DNA from 4 places in the Streptomyces sp. NPDC000345 genome. Region 1 is predicted to be linked to each of the others. Evidence: riboswitches for the same ligand, from Rfam matches in the RefSeq annotation. Region 1 holds a riboswitch; each other region holds the start of a gene.

What was found. A riboswitch is a leader RNA that binds a small molecule or an ion and turns the genes downstream of it on or off. The one in region 1 is predicted to bind cyclic di-AMP.
Region 2: it holds a riboswitch for cyclic di-AMP, as region 1 does, so the genes downstream of both, ACFY30_RS03955 (transglycosylase SLT domain-containing protein) here and ACFY30_RS29510 (M23 family metallopeptidase) in region 1, are expected to answer to the same signal.
Region 3: it holds a riboswitch for cyclic di-AMP, as region 1 does, so the genes downstream of both, ACFY30_RS09935 (transglycosylase family protein) here and ACFY30_RS29510 (M23 family metallopeptidase) in region 1, are expected to answer to the same signal.
Region 4: it holds a riboswitch for cyclic di-AMP, as region 1 does, so the genes downstream of both, ACFY30_RS02955 (NlpC/P60 family protein) here and ACFY30_RS29510 (M23 family metallopeptidase) in region 1, are expected to answer to the same signal.

What each region holds. Positions count from the first base shown of each region.
Region 1 is NZ_JBIAZE010000014.1:122,370-124,561, forward strand. It holds gene ACFY30_RS29505 (M16 family metallopeptidase) at 1-656, shown strand, start outside; cyclic di-AMP (ydaO/yuaA leader) riboswitch at 881-1,042, shown strand; gene ACFY30_RS29510 (M23 family metallopeptidase) at 1,057-1,800, shown strand; gene ACFY30_RS29515 (GntR family transcriptional regulator) at 1,989-2,192, shown strand, end outside.
Region 2 is NZ_JBIAZE010000001.1:852,505-854,696, reverse strand. It holds gene ACFY30_RS03960 (HAD family hydrolase) at 1-478, shown strand, start outside; gene ACFY30_RS03955 (transglycosylase SLT domain-containing protein) at 488-949, opposite strand; cyclic di-AMP (ydaO/yuaA leader) riboswitch at 953-1,178, opposite strand; gene ACFY30_RS03950 (polyprenyl synthetase family protein) at 1,579-2,192, shown strand, end outside.
Region 3 is NZ_JBIAZE010000003.1:535,735-537,926, reverse strand. It holds gene ACFY30_RS09935 (transglycosylase family protein) at 328-1,029, opposite strand; cyclic di-AMP (ydaO/yuaA leader) riboswitch at 1,034-1,203, opposite strand; gene ACFY30_RS09930 (transglycosylase family protein) at 1,409-2,192, opposite strand, start outside.
Region 4 is NZ_JBIAZE010000001.1:631,666-633,857, forward strand. It holds gene pcrA (DNA helicase PcrA) at 1-821, opposite strand, end outside; cyclic di-AMP (ydaO/yuaA leader) riboswitch at 1,099-1,259, shown strand; gene ACFY30_RS02955 (NlpC/P60 family protein) at 1,267-2,192, shown strand, end outside.

The sequences.
Region 1 (2,192 bases):
CGGTGACCGCCGACGACACCGGCCGCGTGGTCATCGTGGACCGCCCCGGCGCCGTCCAGACGCAGCTGCTCATCGGCCGTATCGGCGCCGACCGGCACGCGCGCGTGTGGCCCGCGCAGGTGCTCGGCACGTACTGCCTCGGCGGCACCCTCACCTCCCGCCTGGACCGCGTCCTGCGCGAGGAGAAGGGCTACACCTACGGGGTGCGCGCCTTCGGGCAGGTGCTCCGGTCCGCGCCGGACGGCTCGGGCGCCGCGATGCTGGCCATCAGCGGCTCCGTCGACACGCCGAACACCGGTCCCGCCCTGGACGACCTGTGGAAGGTGCTGCGCACCCTCGCCGCCGAGGGTCTGACGGACGCCGAGCGCGACGTCGCCGTGCAGAACCTGGTGGGCGTGGCGCCGCTGAAGTACGAGACCGCCGCGGCCGTCGCGAGCACCCTGGCCGACCAGGTCGAGCAGCATCTGCCGGACGACTACCAGGCCACGCTGTACCAGCAGCTCGCCGCGACCGGCACGGTGGAGGCCACCGCAGCGGCCGTGAGCGCCTTCCCGGTGGACCGTCTGGTGACCGTCCTCGTCGGTGACGCCGCCCGGATCGAGGAGGCCGTCGAGGCGCTCGGCATCGGCGAGGTGAAGGTCGTGCCGGCGGAGTAGCGGCGACCGGACCCGCGGCCGCCGAGGCCAACGGCACACGCGCGTACGGGCCCTGGTGGACGGCGACGGCCACCAGGGCCGCAAGATGTCCGGATTGAGGCAGAGGTTGCCTGTCTGTGCTGTGGGATGCGCTACAAAAACCCTGATCCGTTTGAGGATTGAAAGCGGCGCCGCATAGCTTCATGCGGGCTGTTCGTCAGGCAGTGCGCCGCATCCGCGGCACCGAACAGTCATCGCCGAGTCCCCGTACGGCGCGAGCCAGGGGAGCCGGGGACCCATGAAGTCCCTGGGGTGAATCGGACGCCCGCGCGAACGCGAGGGGGCCCGTAGGAGACCTTCCTGCTCCGAACCCGTCAGCTAACCCGGTAGGCGAGAAGGAAGGAAAGGACCGCTCAACTTCATGGCGTTCACCTGCGCCACCGGCAAGCACCGTCGCCCCAGCCGGATGCAGCGCACCACCGCGCGCGCGGCGAGCGTCGCGGCGCTCACCACCACCGGTGTCATGGCCACCGTCGCCTCCGCCCCGGCCTTCGCCGCCGAGCCCACGCCCGAGGAGACGGGGCTGATCCCCGTCGTCACCGCCGGCGAGTCCGTCGCCGAGCAGATCGACGACCAGGTCGCCGTGCAGAAGAAGGCCGCCTTCGAGGAGGCCGCGCGCGTGGCCGCCGCCAAGAAGGCCGCGGAGGAGCGCGAGGCACGCGTGCGTGCCGCCCGCGAGGCCGAGCGCAAGCGCCTGAACGCCTTCGTGCTGCCGATCACCGGTTCCTACGTCTCCACCGGCTACCAGGCCAGCAGCTCGCTGTGGTCCTCCGGCAGCCACACCGGCATCGACTTCCACGCCGCCAGCGGCACGCCCGTGCACGCGGTCGGCCTGGGCACGGTCGTCGAGGCGGGCTGGGGCGGGGCGTACGGCAACCAGGTCGTCATCAAGATGAACGACGGCACCTACACCCAGTACGGTCACCTGTCCTCCATCGGGGTCTCCGTGGGGCAGCAGGTCACCCCGGGGCAGCAGATCGGCCTGTCCGGCGCGACCGGCAACGTCACCGGCCCGCATCTGCACTTCGAGGCCCGCACCACGGCGGAGTACGGCTCGGACATCGACCCGGTCGCCTACCTCCGCCAGCACGGTGTGAACGTCTGACGACACACGGCGACAGATCGTCCAGCCCCGGCCCGCGTGGCCGGGGCTTTCGCCGTTTACGACCCCCCGCTGTCCAAAAAATATCCCTGGATTCCGGTCCGCCATCGGAAATTCCGGCTCATTGCAATAGAGTCACGGAACACACGTCAATCGTCGACGTTTCACGGGGATTAAGGCGGAGGTCGGTCATGCGTATTCCGGCGCACTCGGTGTGCACGGCCATCCGGGACGACATCGTCGCGGGTGTCTACGAGCGCGGCAGCCGCCTCACCGAGGAACTCCTCGCCCGCCGCTACGGAGTTTCCCGCGTCCCCGTCCGGGAGGCACTGCGCACCCTGGAGGCCGAGGGTTTCGTCGTCACCCGGCGCCACGCGGGCGCGTGCGTCGCGGAG
Region 2 (2,192 bases), on a different contig from region 1:
GGCCGTGGACCAGGACGGCGTCGACGGGCTGACGCTCATCGAGCCGGGCTACCGGATGCCGCACCCGACCCTGCCCGCCCTGCGTGTCGAGCGGCGCCGCGACCTGTGGTGCGAGCCGATCAGCAAGGTGCTGCTGCGCCACCCCACCCTGTCCGACGACGAGTTGGCGGCGACGGCCCGGGCGGTGGCCGGCTCGCTCGCCACCGTCACCATGTCGGGGCCCGGCACGGTGGAGCTGCAGCCGTGCGGGGTCACCAAGGCGACCGGACTGGCCCTGGCCGCGGACCACCTGGGCCTGCGGCCCGAGGACACCCTGGCCTTCGGGGACATGCCCAACGACATCCCGATGTTCGACTGGGCCGCCCGCGGTGTCGCGATGGCCAACGCCCACCCGGAGCTCAAGGCGGTCGCCGACGAGGTGACGACGTCGAACGAGGACGACGGCGTCGCCGTCGTCCTCGAACGTCTCTGTCCCTAGCGGCTCGGCTCAGTACGCGCCGAACACGTTGTCGATCGAGCCGTACCGCGCAGCCGCGTAGTTGCAGGAGGCGGTGATGTTCGCGACCGGGTCGTACGGGTCCCAGGAGGTGCCGGACACGTGGTACGCGTTGAAGGTCGGGTCGATGATCTGCAGCAGGCCCTTGGACGGGGTGCCGGCGGCAGCGTTGGAGTCCCAGAGGTTGATGGCGGACGGGTTGCCCGAGGACTCGCGCAGCACGTTGCGGTAGATGCCGTTGTAGGTGCCCGGGATCCCGTGCTGCGCCATGACCTGGAGCGACGCGCGGATCCAGCCGTCGAGGTTGTTGGCGTAGCCGAGGCTGGTGGCGGTGGCCACGGTCGGGGTCGCCGCGGAGGCGGTGGTCGCGCCGAAGAGCGGGAGGGCGAGCACGGTGACGCCGGTGGCGGCGACGGCGAGCGCGCGGGCGAGGCGGCGGGGCTGAGCGGGCATGGCGAAGTTCCTCTCCGTCGCCTGCGAGGTGAGCTGTCGGGTTCGGGCGGGAGCTGCCCGGCCGGTCCTCGCGGACACGACTTCACCCCAAGCCGTCCCGGTATGTCCTGAACATGCCCACAGACATGTCCGGGTCCGCCCGGTGCGGCGACTTACCTGGTTCCCCCGCTCCTGCCCTGGTGTTCTCGGTGGGTGCCGGGGCGGTGGCAGGATTCGGCGTCCGCCCGACAGGCCGGGAACGTATGCGAGAGCACATGTCCGGAACAAGTGGCGGATTCACAGTTCGGCCCTATTGACCTTGGTCTGCGCTCTATGGGGTGCTTGATCCTTTGTGGCTGCAAACGTCAACTCGCTTGAGCGGGAAGAGGAATCGGAATGGGGCGGAGGGGAACCTGTTTCCCGGGGGAGTGAGCCAACTCACCGGCATCCACAAGAGGGGCTAATCGGGCAATAGCCTCAACGGGTTATTAAGGGGCCGATGCCGAGGGGGGACCCTTATACGGCCGGGCTGTAACCGTGGGGGCTCGCGGTGATCGAAACATGACCGGATACGCTGACTTGAGTGAGCGCAGAGACCTATCGACAAACCGCGTAGTCGCCAGTAGACACCAGCAGACAGGAGACCCCTCGTGACCGTCGTCGAGCCGTTTGGGCTGAGCGTGCGGGACCAGGCTCTGGAAGCCGATGTCCAGGCCGGACTGGCGGCTGTCGAGGAAGGCTTGCTCGAGGCCACCAAGAGTGAGGTGCCGTTCATCACCGAGGCGGCCCAGCACCTGCTGCGGGCCGGCGGGAAGCGGTTCCGCCCGCTGCTCGTGATGCTCGCGGCACGCTTCGGCGACCCCTACGCGCCGGGAATCGTCCCCTCGGCCGTCGTGGTGGAGCTCACCCATCTGGCCACCCTCTACCACGACGACGTCATGGACGAGGCCGCGGTGCGGCGCGGGGTGCCCAGCGCGAACGCCCGCTGGGGCAACTCGCTCGCCGTCCTCACCGGCGACTTCCTCTTCGCGCGCGCCTCGCACATCCTGGCCGACCTCGGCCCGGAGGCGGTGCGGGTGCAGGCGGAGGCGTTCGAGCGGCTGGTCACCGGCCAGATCCTGGAGACGGCCGGCCCGGTCGACGGCCGTGACCCGGTCGAGCACTACCTCGACGTCCTCGGCGGCAAGACCGGCTCCCTGGTGGCGGTCTCCTGCCGGTTCGGCGCGATGATGTCGGGCGCCGACGAGACCGTCGTGGACGTGCT
Region 3 (2,192 bases), on a different contig from region 1:
GGTTGTGCGGGGCCCGCGGGCCATGTCGGCCTTTGGTGAGCCTTGCGACTAGAGCCTAACCGCCCCGGGGCCGTCGGCAGCCGACCGACCGTCCCGTGGACAGACTGACCGTACACATTGTTCCTGGCCGGAACAAAGACCGGGGACGGAACTCGGGCGAACAGATGGCGAAGAACGGCCGGAGGGCAGAAAAAAACCCCGCCCCGGTGCGTACGGGGGAACACGCACCGGAGCGGGGAGCCCGTGGGGACGGGGGTGACCCTCACGAGGCCTTCAGTGTGCGGGCCTCGGTTGTGAGGATGCTGTGGGCCGGCCAGGAGCCAGGTGTCACTTCAGGTGCAGCTGCTGGCCCGGGTAGATGAGGTCGGCGTCCTCGACGATGTCCTTGTTCAGCTGGAACAGCTTCTGCCAGCCGCCCTTGACCTTGTGCTTCTCGGCGATGGTGCTGAGGGTGTCGCCCTTGACGACCTTGTACTCGCCGTCACCCTTCTTGACCTTCTTGCCGGTCGGGGTGGTGACCGTCTTGGAGGCGGCGGGGCGCTCGGCGGAGCGGGAGGCGCTCTGCTGCTCGGTCGAGCGCGTGGTGGTGCCGCTGCCGGAGGAGGAGCCGGTGGAGCCGCTCGAGGAGGAGCCCGTGGAGCCGCCACCCGAGTACGGAGTGTTGGACAGACCGGTGCCGCAGACCGGCCAGGCACCCTTGCCCTGGCCCGCGAGGACCTTCTCGGCGATGGTGATCTGCTGTTCCTTGCTGGCGAGGTCGGCGCGCGCGGCGTAGGCGGTGCCGCCGTACGCGGCCCAGGTGGAGGCCGAGAACTGCAGGCCGCCGTAGTAGCCGTTGCCGGTGTTGATGGACCAGTTGCCGCCGGACTCGCACTGAGCGACCGCGTCCCATTCGGAAGCGGTGGCGGCGGAGGCGTTGCCGGCCGCCATCAGCGGGGCGGCGATGGCGACACCGGTGACGCCGGCGAGTGCGGCGGCGCGGGTGGCCTTGTTCGGACGACGGTGCTTGCCCTTGCCGGAAAACAGCATGGATCGATCCCCTCACCGACGCCTGCGAGGTGAGCTGTCGGGTTCGGGCCGGTTGAGTTGCCCGGCCACGCACCTCACGGTGCGCGGCTTCACCCCGAGCCGGTTCCGGCGGTCATCCGCCGGGTCCGGCACTTACCTTGGGTCCCCCGCTCCTGCCTACGGCGCTTGACGCGACGACTGTTCCCGGGGTGCCGCTGGCAGGATTCGGCGTTGCGGCGGCCGGGGCTCGGGTTGCCGAGCGGTCATGACCGTAGACACGGGATCCGGGGAATTTCAAAGACGATCACGACTTCTGAGACTCATCCCACACTTTCACCAAAGCGGACATTAGCCACGAAGTGGGACGTGAACTCCCGGTGTTTTTCTGGGTGTTCCAGCCCTATTCGACCCCGGTGTCCAGGGTCTGACCGGGGGTGATGTCGCTCGGGTCGGGACCGATGACGTCCTTGTTCTCGGCGTAGAGCGCACGCCATCCCCCGTCGACACCAAGGGAGTCGGCGATGGTGATGAGCGAGTCACCCTCCTGGACGACGTAGGTGGACGCGGCGTGCCGGCCGGAGGAGGCGGTCCTCGTGCCGCCCGCGGCACTCTCGTCGGCGGTGGTGCCGCGATGGCGGCCGGAGCCGAGCGAGCCGGTGTCGACGAGGCTCCAAGAACCCTCCGCCTGCACCGTATTGTCCGAGTCGTCCCCTTCCGGGGTCGCTGTGGGCGAGCTGTCGGCGCCCTGTGAGCCCTCCGAGCCGCCGCCCGAAGTGTCGGACTTGCCGGAGTCGTTCGCCGCGGAGGACGAAGAGGACGAAGGGGACTCCGAGGCCGAACCAGCCCCATCACCGGAGGAGTCGGACGGACTCTCGCCGGAGTCGCCGGAACCGGCCGAGCCGTTGGAGTCGCCGGACTTCCCGGAATCGGACGATCCCTTGGACAGGTCGGACAATCCGGAGGACACGGACGAGTCGGACTCGCCGCCGGCGACTCCGGTGTCCACTCCGACCGCGCCGCTCTCCTTGGTGAGCCCGGACGTCAGGGCACAGGTGCCCCAGGCGCCGACACCCTCCTCCGCGAGGAGCTGCTGGGCCACGGCTATCTGCTGGTTGCGGCTGGCCAGGTCCGGGCTGGCGGCGTAGTCGAGTCCGCCGTACGCCTCCCAGTCCTCCTGACTGAGG
Region 4 (2,192 bases), on a different contig from region 1:
TAGTGCTCGGCGACGTCCGGGAAGGCACGCAGCAGATTGACCGTCGTCATGATCAGGTCGTCGAAGTCGAGGGCGTTCGCCTCGCGCAGACGGGACTGGTACATCGCGTAGGCCTGGGCGAGGGTCTTCTCGAAGCCGTCGGCGGCCTGGGCGGCGAAGTCCTCCTCGTCGATCAGCTCGTTCTTCAGGTTGCTGATCTTGGCGCTGAAGGACTTCGGGGGGAAGCGCTTGGGATCGAGGTCCAGGTCGCGGCAGACCAGGGCCATCAGACGCTTGGAGTCGGCGGCATCGTAGATCGAGAACGACGACGTGAAGCCGAGCTTCTTGCTCTCGCGGCGCAGGATGCGCACGCACGCGCTGTGGAAGGTCATCACCCACATCGCGTTCGCGCGCGGGCCGACGAGCTGCTCGACCCGCTCCTTCATCTCGCCCGCGGCCTTGTTGGTGAAGGTGATCGCGAGGATCTGGCCCGGGTGGACGTCCCGCTCGGCGAGGAGGTGGGCGATGCGGTGGGTGAGCACACGGGTCTTGCCGGAGCCGGCGCCGGCGACGATGAGCAGGGGGGTGCCGGCGTGGACGACGGCCGCGCGCTGGTTGTCGTTGAGCCCCTCCAGGAGCGCCGCCGCGTCGAGCGCCGGGCGCGGGGCGCCGTCACGGTAGTAGGCGTCGCGGTCCGGGGGCACGTCGAACTTCCCGCCGAACAGATCGTCCGGAACCGGTTCCGGAGTGTGATCGTCCTCGGGCGGCGGCGGGGGTTCCTCCTCGGGGCCGCGTGGGCCCTGGAGGTCCGCCAGGAAGCTGTCGTCAAAGAGGCTGCTCATCGCTCTCCGAGTCTAGGGTGCCCCACCGACAACGCGGACCCGTCCCGGGAACATGCCCGGCGGCCCGCCCCCGGGGAACCGGAACGCGGCCTTCACTCACTCCCCGGAGCGGGGGGTGCACGGTCCGCGACCCTCGCCCGGACTTTGCCCGATGTCACGAAAATGTATCGGGCATATCACCCATCAACCTTCACAGGGACCACACGAGTTGGCTACCGTGCCGGGCAGGCCGCACGACCCCCACCGGCGAACCCCGCCGGGCCGCGCGGCCTCCGCCGAGTCCGGCGCGCCCCCTCGCGGCAGCCGGAGCCGGGGACCCACCGAGACCTTGGGGTGAATCGGCCCGACTCCCCTTCGGAGCAGGCCGTAGGGCAACCCTTCCGAACCACCCGCCCGAACCCGACAGCTAACCCGGTAGGCGGACCGTTGGAAGGAGTCGCCTCCCTTGGCGTCGCAGCACCGCAAGCCGCGTTCCGCGGGTTCGCGCGTGGCGGGCATCCGCACGCCCGCCCTCGCCACAGCCGCCCTCACCTCCGTGGCCCTGCTCTCCCAGACGGCGAACGCCGCGCCGTCCGACGACGGCAAGCCGAGCCTGGAGGAGGTCGAGAAGAAGGTCGACGACCTCTACCGCCAGGCGGAGTCGGCGACCGAGAAGTACAACGCCGCCAAGGAGAAGACGACCAAGCAGCGCAAAAGGGTCGACACCCTCCTCGACGACGTCGCCCAGCGCACCCAGAAGCTCAACGAGGCGCGGGAGGAGCTGGGCTCCTTCGCCGCGGCCCAGTACCGCACCGGCGCCTCCGCGCCCGACACGGCGACCTTCCTGCTCGCGGACTCGCCGCAGGACTACTTCGACCAGACGCAGCTGATGAGCCGGCTGACCGACCGCCAGAAGGGCGCGGTCGACGACTACTTCACCGAGCAGTCGGCGACGATGAGGAAGCGCCAGGAGGCCACCGAGAGCCTCGCGACGCTCACCGACACACAGGGCGACCTGAAGACCGCCAAGGCCACGGTCCAGAAGAAGCTCGGCGACGCGCGCGAGCTGCTGTCGCAGCTGACGGCCCAGGAGAAGGCGCGGCTGGCGGCGATCGAGAAGCAGAAGCAGGAGGAGGCCGCGCGCAAGGCGGCGGAGCTCGCCCGGCAGCAGGCCGCCGAACAGGCCGCCCAGCAGCAGAGCGCCGACACCACCGGGACGGCCGGCTCCTCGACGTCCACCACGGACTCGTCGTACGCCACCAAGGCCGAGAAGGCGCTCGCCTTCGCCCGTGCGCAGATAGGCAAGCCGTACGTGTGGGGTGCCACCGGCCCCGACTCCTACGACTGCTCCGGCCTCACCCAGGCCGCCTGGAAGGCCGCGGGCGTCACCCT